DNA from 2 places in the Algoriphagus halophilus genome. Region 2 is predicted to be linked to the other one. Evidence: riboswitches for the same ligand, from Rfam matches in the RefSeq annotation. Region 2 holds a riboswitch; the other holds the start of a gene.

Region 1 (8,047 bases), on a different contig from region 2:
ATCTGTCAGTGATTTGGAATCGGGGAGTCTGTATTTAACGACAATTCCAACTATTCCTTGGGTGTTTAGCCATTTGGCAAAATCCCTTCCTTCCCAGTCATAAGCTAGAATATGGTATCCACCTCCAGGAAAAATGACTACTGCTTGTCCTGTTCGTGATTGCTTACTTGGTAAAAAGACTTCAATCTGAGGAATCTGAACATTTTCAATTCGAATAATTCCTTGCTCCACGGCTTTTTCTTCCAAACCCATATCCGTTTGAAGGGGTGGAGTGCCTTCCCATAGTGGTAAAACGATTTCTTGAGCAAAAGAACTGCTAAAGGTCATACTGAGTAAGAGACCGAAAAATAGTGATTTCATAGGTTCATTTATTGGGCTTCAATTGGAAAGATAAACTCTCCAAACAATTTGGTTTTGAGGGTTTAAAATACTCATTTATTTGAGTTCTTTGGTAGTTTTTGGTCCCGCTATTTTGAAAGAGTTAGTTTTTGTATCTATTTCTAATCCCCATCTTTCCAAATTGGGTAGTTCCAAACTTTTTTCCCGGTATTCATCTGGAGTCATAATGGGAATCCCATAGATGATCGGAAAATACCGTTGGCAGGATTCGCAAGTGAGTAATCCTTCTATGATTTCCTGATACTCAGTTTCTTGGATGACTTGGATCTTTAAGTCGCTTTTGTCAAAAGGACAACAAAGTTTATCTACTAATTTTCGATTCATGTAAATGCTATTTAAGTTGTTGGAGATAGGTTTGGACAGCCATTTCAGGGTCTGTAGAGTTTAAGATTCCGGAAATAACCGCAATTCCTTCGAAGGAGAAATGGCTAAGTTTTTCCAGGTTCTCTGGGTTGATTCCGCCTGAAAGGAAGATCGGCAATGAAGTCAATTTCCTGGCTTGCTGGATACTTTCAGGGTGAACTAACTCACAGGTATCAACTGAGGAAGAAGGGAATACTGAACAAAAGCTGATGTATGATAATTGATTTTCCTCCGCCCATAAGATCAGTTCCTCTTGATTGCCTACAGTTAGTCCAATGATTTTACTTTTTAAAGATTCCCTTATTAGCTCAAATTCTTCTGGTACTTTGTCTAAATGTACCCCATCCAAATTGCACTTTTCGGCTAATTTCCAATCCTCATTGATCAGTACTGGAACTTGATAAGTCTGTGCAATTTTTTTGATATCCTGACAGAATTTGATCTTGTCTTGTTCGGTGACTTGTTCAGGCCAGTGATTCCAAATTTGAAGTAGTTGAACCCCTCCTTTGAGTGCTTGTTGGGTTTTTTCAAGTAGTTCTAGCCAGGGTTGATTTGGATCCAGAACCAAATATATTCCTTCTAGTTTTTTCATGTCATACCTTGTTGTAAAGCTTTGAAGAATGCTCCCCAATAAGGGTCAATTCCATTGAATTCAAAATTTGATGATCCACCGGACTTATCTAGTAAGGTATTCTTAGGACTATTTGTGAAAGTACCAATGGAAACGGCCGGAATTCCTTCATCTTTTAATCGGTTGATGAGTTTATTTTCACTTTCCGGGGTAACCGCCATAATCATAGATCCTGCTCCAATTGAAATAAGCGGGTCGATCCCGAAAAGTTCGGACACCTGTTGAACTTCCGTTGGAACAGGTATATCTGCAACATTTACAGTGAAACCCAAACCAGAGGCACTGGCCATTTCCTGAATTGCACCTAAAATCCCTCCCTCCGTAACATCATGCATGGCATGTAGCTCTTGGTGTGGAGTGAGTGTTTGATGTGCTAATCTTGCTTCCTTCAATACGGAAAGTTTCCAGAAGTTATCCGCCGCAGTTTGTTGGATCTTTTTTCCCAAAGCAGACTGAACTGTTTCCGGAAAGGACATAGCCAAGAGTGATGTAGATGAAATAGCTGCATGTTTGGTGAGGATAATAGCATCTCCATCTTTGGCTAATGAGCTAGTTAGAATTTGGTTTTTGGGAGCTTTCAAAAAGAAAGTACCCCCTCCGGAAATGGTAGATTCAATTCCAGGGATTTGCCCGGTATGCCCACCTGTGATGCTGATCTCCATTTCCTCACAAAGGGAATGAATATGTTGCCAATATTCCTGGAAATCTTCCCTGCTTAAGCTTAATGGTAAATTGAGCACAAACTGAGCATATTGTGGTCCGAAGCCCGTTGTACTCATATCATTGGCCAATAAATGTACCGAAAGCCATGCAGAAACCTTCATTCCCAGACTTGGGATCAATGAAAGAGGATCGCTCGAAATGGCCAAGGCATCTCCATTTCCAATATCCACCATGGCAGTATCTACTCCGAACCTGGGCCCATGAATGACCTCTTTTCTTCCAGCTCCACAGAAGTTTAAAACATCTTCTTTAAACACCTCCGAGCTGACTTTACCCGCTGAATTCTCAAAAGCTCCCATTAGACATCCAATAATTGAACATGGAACCCAAAGAAATCACCATAGGGGATTTTCCATTGTTTTTTAGGGAACCATTTTGGCAATCCAGTGGCGTTCCATTCGATTTTGTATTTCCGGTCAGGCAAGGCTTTTGCTACCAATGCTTCCAGGGATGCGGGAGTATAGAAATGGGCAGTCACATAATAATTGTTTCTTCCGAAAACCTGCTGGACTTTACGTCGGAGTAGTTTGGGGGTATTTCGGTTCATCATTCCAAAAATGATCCCATACTTTCCTACTCGAACCGCTTCTTGGATTACCTGAATAGGGTTTTTGTAATATTCGAAGGTGGTGACAAAAGCCAATGCATCAAAGGAATGATCCTTGAAAGGCATATGATGTGAATCAGCCATCACCAGGTCTCCGTCAAATAATTGTACCCCTTGTGCCAACATAAAAGGAGAAATGTCTCCTCCGGTAGCTTCCAATCCGATTTCATGCCACCAGCGGGTAAATCGGGTAGTTCCGCAACCAAATTCCAATAAGGTTTTCACCCGATGATCCTGTTTGATGAGTTCCTCCAAGGTCTTTTTTTGCCAGACTTCCTGGAATTTATAAGGGCCCTCGTAGTAATCTTCGTAATGGTCGGTATCATCCCGGTTGAAAAACCATTCTTTTCTACCTTGCCAATTTCGAAGCCCATCAGGAGCTACTTCAAATTTTTCTTGTTTGATCAGTTTACTCATTCGTCTATGTTCATAGACCTGAATGAATCCCAGAAATGGAGAGAAAGTGAAAAATAAGGAGGTTCACAATTCCTACGCTGGCATTATCCAGATCAGGTTTTCGGGTATCATCTCAGCCTTTTGGGCACCCCGTTGTAAATTTTGTTCTACACAAAGATAGAAAGAAGAAGGAAAGGGAAAAGTCTTTCCGCTTTTGAATTCAAATACCTGACTTAGGCTTTAAACTCAAAAATTTTCTCAGTAATCGCCCATCTCCAATTAGCCGGAGTACCTGGGAGATTGGTCTGATATTGTCCAAGGAAGGTCTCCCATTCCTGCACTTTTGGATTGCTCTCATCTAGTTTTGCCTTCTTTTCGAAAGAGAAATCCTCGTCACCCACCAAAATCATGGTTAGTCGGTTCTGCCATCGGTATATGCTCATTTGCAAAACTCCAGCAATCCGAATACTTTCAATGATTTCTGGAGCCACTGCCTTATGACATTCCACATAAGCTTGAATGGCTTCTTCTTCATTTTTCAGGTCGCAGATCAGTACATATGTTTGGGTTTTCATTGGGCAGAAGATTTTACTCGAACACTAAACAATCCTACAAATACAAAACAGATTAAAGGAAGAATAAAGGAGAAATTGACCTCAGGTACCCCTAAAATTAGCGTGTCATCGTAACCTGCCCCTCCAATATCCATGATCATTCCTTGTAAGGTAGGCATGATAGCACCTCCCACAATTGCCATTACTAAAAAGGCAGCAGCAAACTTGGAGTCTTCTCCAAGACCTTCCAAAGCGATACCATAAATGGTTGGGAACATCAAGGACATAGCAAAGGAAATCGCTACCAAACTATACAAACCTAACATCCCGGGAAGGAATATGGCTCCAGCAGTAAATAGAATGGCTAATACAGAGAATATGGCTAGTAACTTTGCCGGAGCAAAAAACTTAAATAAGTAGGTACAAATCCATCTTCCAATTAAAAATACCACCAAAGCAGAGTACCCATAATTCACTGCAGATGCATTGGAAATCCCTAATACTTCGGCGTATTGGTAGATATAGGTCCAAACCATGATCTGAGCACCTACATAAAACATTTGTGCAAAAGTTCCTTCCACAAAATTCCTTTTGGCCAATAACCTTTTCATGGTAGCAGCAAAGTCAATTCGGTTGTTAGCGTCTTTGCTTTCGGGCATTTTGGCTAAAGCAATGATGACTAAAATGGCCAAAACCACCAAACCAAGCATCACATAAGGATTTCGTATGACCATCAAATCCGCAGTTCTGATCACGGCCTTGGCGGATTCATCCAAGGCCGTGAAGATGATATTTCCATCCGCATCTGTTTCATTGGATTGGAGGGCATTTAGGATGAATTGTTTGGCTACAAACAAGCCTGCCAAAGCTCCCATTGGGTTAAAGGCCTGGGCTAAGTTCAATCGTTGGGTAGCGGTGGCTTCTGGCCCCATAGCCAAAATATAGGGGTTGGCAGTGGTCTCCAAAAAAGCCAAACCAAAGGTCAAGATGTATAAGGAGGCCAAGAAGAAACCATAACTTTCCCAAGCTGCAGCTGGGTAAAATAGGAGGGCTCCGAATCCATACAGACCAAGTCCTAGTAGAATACCTGTTTTGTAGGAGTATTTTTTAATAAAAAAGGCAGCGGGAAGTGCCATGGTAAAGTAGCCTCCATAAAATGCCATTTGTACCCAAGATGCCTGGGTGTTATTCAATTCCAACACTCTTTTAAAGGCTGCCACCATGGGGTTGGTGATGTCATTGGCAAAACCCCATAAAGCAAAGAGGGAGGTGATCAGAATAAATGGAAGAATTAAATTTTTGGGGACTAGGGCAGGTTTTTGGGTTGGGTTGTTCATTAAAGAGATCGGTCAAGGTGGGTATATCCTCCATCCACAAACAGGTGTTGTCCTGTCATATGGGAGGCTTTGTCAGAAAGTAAGAAAATGCTCATGGTAGCGATTTCCTCTGGAGTAGTCATTCTATTTCCTAAAGGAATATTTTTAGTAATATCCGCTAGCTTCTGTTCTGGGTTATCAAAAGTTTGAATCCAGTTTTGATAAAGGGGAGTGTAAACCTCAGCAGGGATTACCGCATTGACTCTGATTTTATATTTCAGTAATTCCACTGCCCATTCTCGGGTCAGGGACAATTGTGCTCCTTTGGCAGCGGTATAACCGGAAGTTCCTCCCTGGCCTGTAACCGCAGTCTTACTACTGATATTGACAATGGCTCCTTGCGTTTTTTTCAAATGAGGAAGCGCATAATGGGCCAGCTGGTAATAGTGGAATAAGTTTTTGGAAACTGAATTGGCAAATGCTTCTGGGGAACCATTTTCTAGGCCCACGCTATCGTTGGCGCCTGCATTATTCACCACACCGTCAATCCTTCCAAATTTCTCAATGGTCAACTTGACCGCTTTTTCGGCATCACTTGCTTCCAAGAGTCTGATAGGAATTTGAAGTGCTTTCATGGGGGCACGTTCTAAAATCAACTCTCCTTCCTCGATGGAAGGGTCAATGATGATCGGGATCGCTCCTTCATCAATCAATCCATTGGATATTGCTCCTCCAATTCCTTTGGCACCACCACTGATGATGATGACTTTATCTTTAAGATTTAAATCCATTTTGGGTTGTATTAATCTATATTATTCTTTTATCCCGTAAAAATCCACTGCATTTTCACCCATAATTAATTTTTTCTCAGAAGGTGAGAGCTTGTCGGTAAAACGATCTACCAACTCAAATACTTGTTCATATCCTGCAGCGACCAAACATACCGGCCAGTCGGAACCAAACATCAATCTCTTGGGACCAAAAGCCTCCAAAACAATCTCCATGTAATTTTCAAAATCATGGGGTTTCCATGTTTTCCAATCCGCCTCGGTGACCATACCGGATAGTTTGCAGGAAACATATTCCCGCTCTGCGATAGGGGCAAGTTCCTTTTTCCATTCTCTCCAGATTCCCAGCTTAATATTGGGTTTAGCCAAATGGTCAATGACAAATGGTTGCTCTGGACTTCGTTTCAAAAAATGAAGGGTAGCTTCCAGTTGATTAGGAAAGATCAGAATATCATACGTATATCCCCGCCTTCCTATTTTTTCAATTCCACGGATAAACTCTTTTCTAAGCATGTATTCCACCGGTTTGTCTTGCAAAACTTCCCGGTATCCTTTGAGCTTTTTGTGTTTGGAAAACTGGTCAAGATCCTTGTCTAAGGCATCACTACCTAAATCGGCCCAACCTACTACTGCTTTGATTTCCTTGAACTCCTCCGCTAAATCAATTAAAAATGCGGTTTCATAAAAACTTTCATCAGCCTGAACAGCCACACAGCCATCGAGCTGATGTTGGGAAAGTAAAGGGATCAGGTCATCCGGAAGAAAATTCTTCTGGATGACCTTCATATCTTCATTGATCCACTGATGTTTTTGTGGATTATACTTCCAGAAATGCTGATGAGCATCTATTCTCATGCTTCCGGATCATTGACTGCCACTTGCTTGGAAACGCCCAATCCATCGATTCCTAGCTCCACTACGTCTCCCTCCGCCAAATATCTTGGTGGGTCAAAGCCTAACCCTACTCCGGCTGGGGTTCCGGTGGAGATTACATCTCCAGGCAATAAAGTCATGTATTGACTGAGGTGTTCGATGAGGGTAGGTATATCAAATACCAAATCAGAAGTATTGCTGTCCTGAATCGTTTCCCCATTAAGCTTCAGCCAAAGTCTCAAATTATGAGGATCAGGAATCTCAGTTTTGGTAGCCAAAAAGGGGCCTAGTGGAGCAAAATTGTCCGCACTTTTACCTTTAACCCACTGCCCACCATGTCGAAGTTGAAAATCTCTTTCACTGACATCGTTATGTAAGCAATAACCTGCTACATAATCCATGGCATTTTCCTTACTGACATACTTGGCTCTTTTTCCAATCACTACCGCCAGTTCAACTTCCCAGTCAGTGGCAACGGAATTCTTTGGAATATAAATTGGATCAAATGGTCCGCATAGGGAAGAAGTAGCTTTCATAAAGATGATTGGTACCTCGGGAACTGGCATACCTGATTCAATGGCATGTTTCCTGTAGTTTAATCCAATGCATACAATTTTGGAAGGTCTGGCAACAGGAGAGGCAATTCTACTACCTTCAGGGATTTTAGTTAAGGTATCGAGGTTTGCTTCTAACCAAGCATCCAATCGATCGAGCCCATTTTCAGCAAAGAATTGCTCGTTCCAATCTTCGAGGAAGCCAGAACAATCCAGGTAGTTTCCTTCTTCATCTATAATTCCTGGCTTTTCCTGACCAGTGTCTCCAAATCGTATCAGTTTCATAATCTAGTGTCTAGAATTTAGTAAAAGGTATTTTGAATTGAGTATGTAGAATTAGTATCAAGAATTAGGGTAATGAACAAATGCCATATCGTCGATTGGATAATAGTCTATATTCCTAAATCAAGCATGTAAATTCAATTTATTTTACATTTTAAGTCCTAAGAACCCTCCGTCAATAGGAATATTGGTGCCTGTAATAAAGCTACCGGCATCAGAACTCACAAAATAGGCAAGGTTCGCAATTTCTTCTGGGCTAGCCATTCTTCCAATAGGTTGCGTTGCAGAAAGTTTTTCAAACATTTCCTTTTCCTGACCTGGATAGTTTTTGGCTAAAAACCCATCCACAAAAGGAGTGTGGACTCTTCCCGGAGATAGGCAATTGCATCTAATTCCATCTGCCACATAATCTCTGGCAATACTTAAAGTCATGGAATAGGCAGCTCCTTTGGTCATGGAATAGGCGAAGCGATCCGGAATCCCAATGGTCGCAGCAACAGAAGCCATGTTTAAAATAGACCCACCACCATTCTCTTTTAACTTAGGTAAGGCCGCTTTGGT
Region 2 (8,047 bases):
AGGATTCATGTACCCAGATTGTCCTCCAGTCACAAAAAATGCCAGCCCAGAAGAAGTAGAGATTGAAATCAGAGCACAAATCAAAGCCGCTAATCAAATGGGAATACAACCTACCCATTTGGATTCCCATATGGGCTGCATTTTTTATGGTAGACCTGAATATATGAAGTCCTATTTGAAAATTGCTCAAGAACTGAAGATCCCAGCAATGGTCAATACACAAATGATGGAAGGAATAATCAAACCCAACCAAGCGCTATTTGAAGGGATCAACTTGGAGAAAATTCCGGTCATCAATGAAATCATCATGGCCAATCCAGAGGATTATGAAGCTGGAATGGAAGAGTTTTACACCAATAAATTAGAAAATCTAAAACCAGGAGTACATGTGCTTTTGGTGCATTTGGCATTTGATGATGAGGAAATGAACGCCATAACCGCAGGTCATACTACCTACCATGCCCCATGGCGACAAGAAGATTTTAATTTCTTCACAAGCGATCAGGCAAAAAAACTGATTCAGGAAAATAACATTAAGCTGATCACCTGGAAGGAAATAGGGAAAATACTCTAGCATTTGAAAAGAATTAATCTGAGGGATCTTTTAAGAAAAGGCCTATTGACAATTGGAAGTATCTTCTTGTTTTACAGATCAGGAGAACTGGTGATGGGCTGGAATAAAGCTCAATCCCATGACAGTGTAGAGGCTCTAATTATTTCATTTTTAGCAAACCTCTTCATATTGGGTGCATTTGCTTTTGCAGGATTTGCTTGGCCTACCTATCAACTCCTTCCAGAAAAGTACTATAAAATCAAGAATCCACATGGGTTGGTTTCATTTTCAAGAAAAATAGGAATCGGGATCTACCAAAAATTCCTCTTGAATACTTTTTGGAGAAATAAGGACCAACGGCGAGCCTATTTCAATGGGACCAAATCAGGAATAAACCATTGGATCATGGAGTCAAAAAAGGCAGAGTTTGGCCATCTAATTCCTTTCATCCTCCTATTTCTATTAAGCGTTTGGAGCTTGCTATTGGGCTTTTGGAAAATGGCCTTCATCAACCTAATAATGAATGTTTTAGCTAATTTTTACCCGATTCTCCTTCAAAGAACCCATCGAGCCCGATTAATCCCTATACTTAAAAGGATTAAAGATTCAGCCAATAATTCAGTTTAAATACCAAAGAACGCTGTTTTGGGGTAAAAGAATCAGGGAAATAATTATCCGTATAAACGAGGAAGAAGTCTGAAACAGGGGCAAATCTCCATTGCAAACGCGTATTGATGTTCAAATTATCAATTTGATTATTGTATTGGATGAAGGTGGTCCAGAAGAGTTTCTTGGTAAAGGTCAAGTCTATCCTAGGTCCTACCAATACCAGGTCGGCATCATTTTGAGGCTCTGGAAGTCGGATTCTTGCATAATTAAAGTTCATGGAAATATTAGCTTTATTTCCAATTCTAAGTCCCATCTCACTAACTACTCGCTGAAAATCACCTGTATAGTATTGACCAGCCTCAGCCTCTAGTTTTATTAAAAACAGATTTCTCGGATTACTACTGTATTCCAATTGAAGTGTTTTGGTTTTATAATCTGTGCCTGCAGGAAGTTTTTCTCCACCAGTCCGAGTTGGGTCAAAATCTTGAAAGAGATAGACATACCTGTTTTTTTGAGTCAGTGTAATAGTAGAAAAGGAATTGAATTGCACATTATAACTCAAATTGATATCTCTATCAGTTGTCCCAATAGTTTCATTCCACAAGCCTTCATATTCCACCTTTGGTCCATGTCGATTGATCAAGTTAGAATTTGGGTAAAATAAATAGGCTATATCTGGGTTAAATCGCTTATAATTTGACCTGGGAACATATCCGACTTCAGGATTAAAATCTTCTCCTACATCTCTGTAGCTCAAACTCCAGGCCCAATGGATATCATTGAATAAGATATATGCATTAAAAGAGTAGGGTTTTACCGTTTCCTTAGACTCAAAAGTCCTGTGATAGAATGCTTTCCCAGTCCATTTTCCGTCCGCTGAATTCAGGTTATAATCCACACCCAATAAACGGTTGTATTCATTGGGGTTGAATAGCGACTGATTTTCGTCCAGGGCAAGGGATTCACGATCTACGAAGATCACCCCAATATTGGAGCGGGTAAAAATCTTTTTTTGAAGGGCAACCACAGAGAAGTTCTTTCCTGAAATTCCTGCCTCGTTATCCGTGGCAGTTTGCATATTCATCACACCCAAACGCCAATCTTCATTGATTTTACCACTCAATCGGGCACCATAAATAATTTTACTTTGGACATTTTGGCCTGTAGCTGAATCGATATCCACTCCAATTCTTCTGGAGAAGAATGGTCTGGATTGTCTAGAGCCAAAACTGTCAAAGAGGTCGGCATTTTCTAGGAAAAATTGTCTTCGCTCTGGAAAGAAGATTTCGAAACGATCCAAATTCGTCACCTGCTGATCCACTTCCACTTGTGAAAAGTCCGGATTGAATGTCAAATCTAAATTCATTGCCGGGCCAATTCCGACCTTTGCATCTCCCCCGAAAGCTGGAGAAAAACTCTCAGAAGTATTTTCCAGGTAATTTTTAGAAGTTTTCCCTGCCACATAAGGAATCAAGGAAATATTTGCCGAGTTTTTCCGTAGAGGTTCTTCAAAGATCAATTTCCTATTAAATGCAGTAGAAATAATGGATAAGTTTCTAGGAATTGGTGACCATGTACTTCGCTCTCCGGTATGGCTATCTATCCGATAAAAATTCACATTCCAGTTTTGTGTTCCATCCTTGAAACGAATAGTGGATAATGGGATGATGGCTTCTACTTGCCAATGGGTATCATAAATTTTTGCTTCGGCATACCATTTATTATCCCAAGCTAAACTCAAATCTTCACTTCTAATTCCTCCATTGGCCAAAAGCCCTTCTCTTTGAACGCCATAGGGGTTGACTCCAAATTGAAATGCATTGGTTTTATCATTAAATGTGTCAAATACAAAGGTAATCCCATCGTTCTGCTGACCCCGATAATCTCTCCTCAAGGAAGTAGAGACATATTCTCTTGGGCCATTGTTTTCCATGATTGCCGCGATATATAGGTTGTTATCATCAAAGGCAATCTTCACTTGTGTATTGACCACAGACAAAGATGTATCCGAAGGAAAATACTGCATAAAATCTGTATTCCAACCTTCTGGGTCCAACCATATCTCCTCGTCCAATTCTCCATCTAAATCAATGGGTTGATTTAGCTTAAATGCAAAAGCATTAGCGTTTTGTTTATTTTGAGAAAACGCCGTTCCCATTCCAACAAGGAATGCAAATAAAAGGAAAATATAAGTTCGCATAGTTCGGGGATACCTTACAAAAGTATCGTCAATCCATTACGATCTTACTTTTATTATACCAATGGCGATATTTTATAATTTTAGGGAGCCATTTTAATACGGCTCTCCAAAAGCAGTAAGGATTAAATTTCTTGGTGACGCATGAAGCCTAAATTCACATAAATACACTCCTTGCCACATACCTAGCCCTAATTTTCCATTCGAAATGGGAATTTGCAAGTGTGAATCAAAAAAACTGGCTTTTATATGAGCCGGCATATCATCTGGTCCCTCATAGGTATGAATAAACCGTGGGTAGTCCTCCGGAATCAATTCATCCACAAAGGTTTTGAAATCAGTTCTTACAGTGGGGTCCGCATTTTCATTGATTGTGAGAGCAGCAGATGTATGCTGAATGAAGATTTGGAGAAACCCGACTTTTATCTTCTTGATTTCCGGAAATTCGCCTTCGATTATATCGGTGATTAAGTGATATCCCGCAGGATAAGGCGACAATCGTATTTTTTGCTGAAAAAACTTGGTCATTCCCAAATGTAAATTCTCCAAACTAAATAAAAAAAGGAGGTCTAACCCTCCTCTAGCTTAATTTTGTTTATTGAAATATAACTTGGGGCCCTCACAAGCATCCCAGGTACCCGTCAATTGTCCTTTGCTGTTAATGAAATAATCCTCCGTACTGGTGGCACAGCTATGAATCAATAAGCTGTTTTTCGAGGTATACATGAATTTATAACGTTTCAGACCATCGGAAAAGCTTTCCTCATAGGTACCCTTCAATTCATATTCTCCTACTTTTTTGGAAAAACTACCATCAGGCAATAGAGAATAAACGTAGGCTGAATCTTGAATATTGGTATATTCTAAATCTCCTGAAACCTCCACTTGATAACCCGCCAAAGCCCATTTTTGAGTCTCATCCCGAGGCTCGGGCATATCATTAAAATCACAGGAAAAGGCAATAAGTACAAGGAATGCAAAAATAAGGGACTGTTTCATTGGTTTAATCTTTTGAGTAAGCGCATTCGATTTTACTCAAGTTCTTTGCCAAGATTATTCCAACCCTTGATTCACATTATTATTTCTTGCTTTTTTTCGCCTCCGGATTGTATTTTAAGGCCATTTCCACCCAAAAATCCCAATCTGCATCAAGGTCAAATCCCTCAGGATCAACAAAAACAAACCCTTTCATTGGCCTACCAGTAAATTCCATACTTCGACAACCTGTCCTTTTCATACACATTTCCTGTGCAGATTCACCCACTCTAACCATGAGCTGGTCTTTTCCAGTATTCTTATCTTTATTGAGGCCCATGCACATCTTTTCATTCACCATGAACACCAATCCTCCCATCATCCTCTTCGCCTCAAAATTAAGTCCTCTGCCTTGTAGGCTTTGAATCATTCTTTCCGCAAGAAATTCATCGTAAGCCATGGTCCTTAAATTTTGGAAATAAAGTTTTCAAGTACCCCAATCTCATCTATACCTATCCTAACCCGATCACCTTCTTCCAAGGTAAATTCATCAGGAACGATCCCGGTTCCAGTCATTAGAAAACATCCTATTGGGAATGTATTGGCTCTAAAAAGCCATTCAGCTAATTCTTGAGGCTTTCGCTTCAATTGAGATAGTGCCGTTTCTCCCGTAAATGCCAACTGACCCTCACGAAATATTTCCAACCTGATTTTTACATCTTCAGCTAAGATCTCATCTTGAACTAAAATGCAAGGACCAATGGCAGCACATCCTTGATATACCTTAGCTTGAGGCAAATACAATGGATTTTCTCCTTCTATACTTCGACTGCTCATGTCGTTACCAACGGTAAATCCTTGAATTCTACCTGCCGGCGAAATCAATAGCGTAAGTTCAGGCTCAGGCACGTCCCATGTTGAGTCTTTCCTAATATTTAGTTTCCCCCCAGGAGGTGAAACCCTACTTGCTGTAGCTTTGAAAAAAAGCTCCGGTCTATCAGCTGCATAAACTTTATCATAAAAATCTGCTCCCCCAGCATCTTGGCTTTCTTCCATTCTGGCAGTTCTACTTCGAAAATAAGTAACACCAGCAGCCCAGATTTCCTGATCCCCCATTGGAGATAATAAACCTACATCCAGCAGTTTTTGGGCTTCTTCCTCTTTTAATTCACGCCAACCTTTGGATTCAAAATTTAAATATTCCTTCAAATTTTCTCTTCCCAATAGTTCATTCCAATGAAGACTAGGGCCCAAAAAATAGGTAGCATCCTTTTCAAGAAGTGTTCCCGAAGGAAGTTTGTAGATTTTCATAGGTTTAAGGGTTTGTTGAACAAGAAATTTAATGAAAAGAATTGGGAAGCTTATCGAATGATCAGCTGAATTTGACAATAAAGGATTGCAAAAACCCATTTCCCCATTACCTTTGCAACAAGATCATAAGGGGTGCCTAAATAATTCGGGCTGAGATCATACCCATAAGACCTGATCCGGGTAATGCCGGCGAAGGGAAGTGAGCAGCATAACATAGTACCAAATCGAATTCGCAAACAGGCGCCGTTGCGCTTTCAATTTTGTACAAGTTGTGCATTCGGGTAAACAATCAAGGAAGACTTCCCCTAAGTTTTCTCATGTTTCACCTCAATATCCCGCAAGGGAAAAACACATGAAAAAATTAATGCTAAATCTGGCTTTTTGTCTATTGGCAGTTTCTGCTTGGGCACAGGAAAGTCTAAAAGGAAAAATCTTGGACGCAAGTTCCGGAGAACCATTAATCGGTGCTTCTGTATGGGCCGAAACTCAAGGTAGAGGAAGCGTAACGGATGAAAACGGAAATTTCTCGATCACCAAGCTGAAGGCAGGGGAGATCCAACTTCGGGTTTCTTATGTAGGGTTTGAAAGCTTAAAACAAAGTTTGACGTTACCTTACTCAGGTGATTTGATTTTAAAACTCCAACCTACAGAGCTACTGACAGAGGAGTTTATTGTCTCTGCTACAAGAGCTTCAGCTACTACACCGACTACTTTTCAGACCATCGACAAAGCAGAACTCTCCAAAAGAAACTTAGGGCAAGACATCCCTATTCTCCTCAATTTTACTCCTTCCGTGGTGACTCATTCAGATGCAGGAGCAGGAATTGGATATACTGGATTGCGGATCCGGGGATCTGACCAAAGCAGAATCAACGTTACCGTAAATGGTATTCCCATGAATGATGCGGAGTCTCATGGGGTGTTTTGGGTAAATATGCCTGATTTCGCTTCTTCGGTAGACAATCTTCAAATTCAACGAGGTGTAGGTACCTCTACCAATGGAGCGGCTACCTTTGGAGCAAGTTTGAATTTTCAGACAGATACACGTCAAGATGATCCGTATGCCGAGATTTCCAATTCTGTTGGATCATTCAACTCTTGGAGACATACTGTAAAGGCAGGAACGGGTCTTTTGAACAATCGTTTTGCGGTAGATGCTCGACTTTCCAAAATAACTTCTGATGGCTATGTAGATCGTGCATTTTCCGATTTAAAATCCTTTTTTGTTTCAGCTGGATATTATGGAGAAAACCATGTCCTGAAATTGAATGTGTTCTCTGGAAAAGAACAAACCTATCAATCCTGGTGGGGCCTACCGGAATCAAAATTAGAGGATGATAGAACCTGGAATTATTACACCTATGATAATGAAACTGATAATTACCAACAGGATCATTACCAATTAATTTATACTGGTAAAATTGGTTCCAATTGGAAAACCAATGCAGCACTTCACTATACCTATGGACGTGGATACTATGAACAATACCGTGAAGATGATGATTTTGCAAGCTATGGCTTACCTGATGTCGTGATTGGAGAAGAGATCATTTCCAGTACCGATATTATTAGAAGAAGATGGTTGGATAACGATTTCTTCGGAGGAATTGCCTCCATCAATTATATCTCAGATAATGGAAAATGGGACGTGATTCTTGGTGGGGGAGCCAATCGATACGATGGAGATCACTTTGGAGAAATTATTTGGGCAAGAATAGCAGGAGCTACACAAATACGAGATCAATATTATTTCAACAATGCAGTCAAAGATGATCGAAATATCTACTTAAAAGGGACCTATGAACTTAGCCCTGGTTTGAACCTATTTGGAGACTTGCAAGTGCGCAATATTGATTACACATTTTATGGAGTCAATGATGACCAACGGATTGTGGATGGTCAACAAAGCTATACCTTCTTCAACCCTAAGTTTGGTTTTAGCTACGAACAAAGCTCAGGGGAAGTGTGGTATGCCAGCTATGCTGTCGCCAATAGAGAGCCAAAAAGATCTGATTTTACTGATAATCCTATTACAGAAATTCCAAAACCAGAACGCCTCAATAACATTGAAGCAGGTGTAAGAGCACAAAAAGGAAGGTTTAGCTACAATGCCAACTTCTATTATATGGACTACAAAGACCAATTGATTTTAACAGGTCAGATCAATGATGTCGGAGCCTATATTCGAGAAAATGTAGCTGATTCTTACCGTGCAGGAATAGAGCTTTCAGGTGCTATTCAAGTAGCAAAGGCTTGGGTCTTGGGAGGAAATGTTACCTTCAGTCAAAACAAAATCAAAAATTTTACGGAGTACATAGACGATTACAGCGAGTCCGAATTCCAGCAGATTTCGAATACCTATGAGAATACTGACATCGCATTTTCTCCTAACACCATTGCTT

The links. A riboswitch is a leader RNA that binds a small molecule or an ion and turns the genes downstream of it on or off. The one in region 2 is predicted to bind thiamine pyrophosphate.
Region 1: another riboswitch for thiamine pyrophosphate. It lies ahead of BUR11_RS04510 (class I SAM-dependent methyltransferase); the one in region 2 lies ahead of BUR11_RS15795 (TonB-dependent receptor).

Annotation. Positions count from the first base shown of each region.
Region 1 covers NZ_FSRC01000001.1:1,054,430-1,062,476, forward strand. The annotation lists gene BUR11_RS04490 (alpha/beta hydrolase) at 1-360, opposite strand, end outside; gene BUR11_RS04495 (Trm112 family protein) at 436-723, opposite strand; gene BUR11_RS04500 (thiamine phosphate synthase) at 731-1,354, opposite strand; gene BUR11_RS04505 (AIR synthase family protein) at 1,351-2,415, opposite strand; gene BUR11_RS04510 (class I SAM-dependent methyltransferase) at 2,415-3,140, opposite strand; TPP riboswitch at 3,193-3,282, opposite strand; gene BUR11_RS04515 (L-rhamnose mutarotase) at 3,353-3,694, opposite strand; gene fucP (L-fucose:H+ symporter permease) at 3,691-5,010, opposite strand; gene BUR11_RS04525 (L-fucose dehydrogenase) at 5,010-5,780, opposite strand; gene BUR11_RS04530 (amidohydrolase family protein) at 5,802-6,632, opposite strand; gene BUR11_RS04535 (fumarylacetoacetate hydrolase family protein) at 6,629-7,489, opposite strand; gene BUR11_RS04540 (SDR family NAD(P)-dependent oxidoreductase) at 7,634-8,047, opposite strand, start outside.
Region 2 covers NZ_FSRC01000002.1:919,788-927,834, reverse strand. The annotation lists gene BUR11_RS15830 (polysaccharide deacetylase family protein) at 1-574, shown strand, start outside; gene BUR11_RS15825 (glycosyl-4,4'-diaponeurosporenoate acyltransferase CrtO family protein) at 578-1,180, shown strand; gene BUR11_RS15820 (DUF5916 domain-containing protein) at 1,152-3,362, opposite strand; gene BUR11_RS15815 (secondary thiamine-phosphate synthase enzyme YjbQ) at 3,456-3,887, opposite strand; gene BUR11_RS15810 (hypothetical protein) at 3,945-4,358, opposite strand; gene BUR11_RS15805 (TfoX/Sxy family protein) at 4,438-4,794, opposite strand; gene BUR11_RS15800 (fumarylacetoacetate hydrolase family protein) at 4,800-5,645, opposite strand; TPP riboswitch at 5,764-5,860, shown strand; gene BUR11_RS15795 (TonB-dependent receptor) at 5,998-8,047, shown strand, end outside.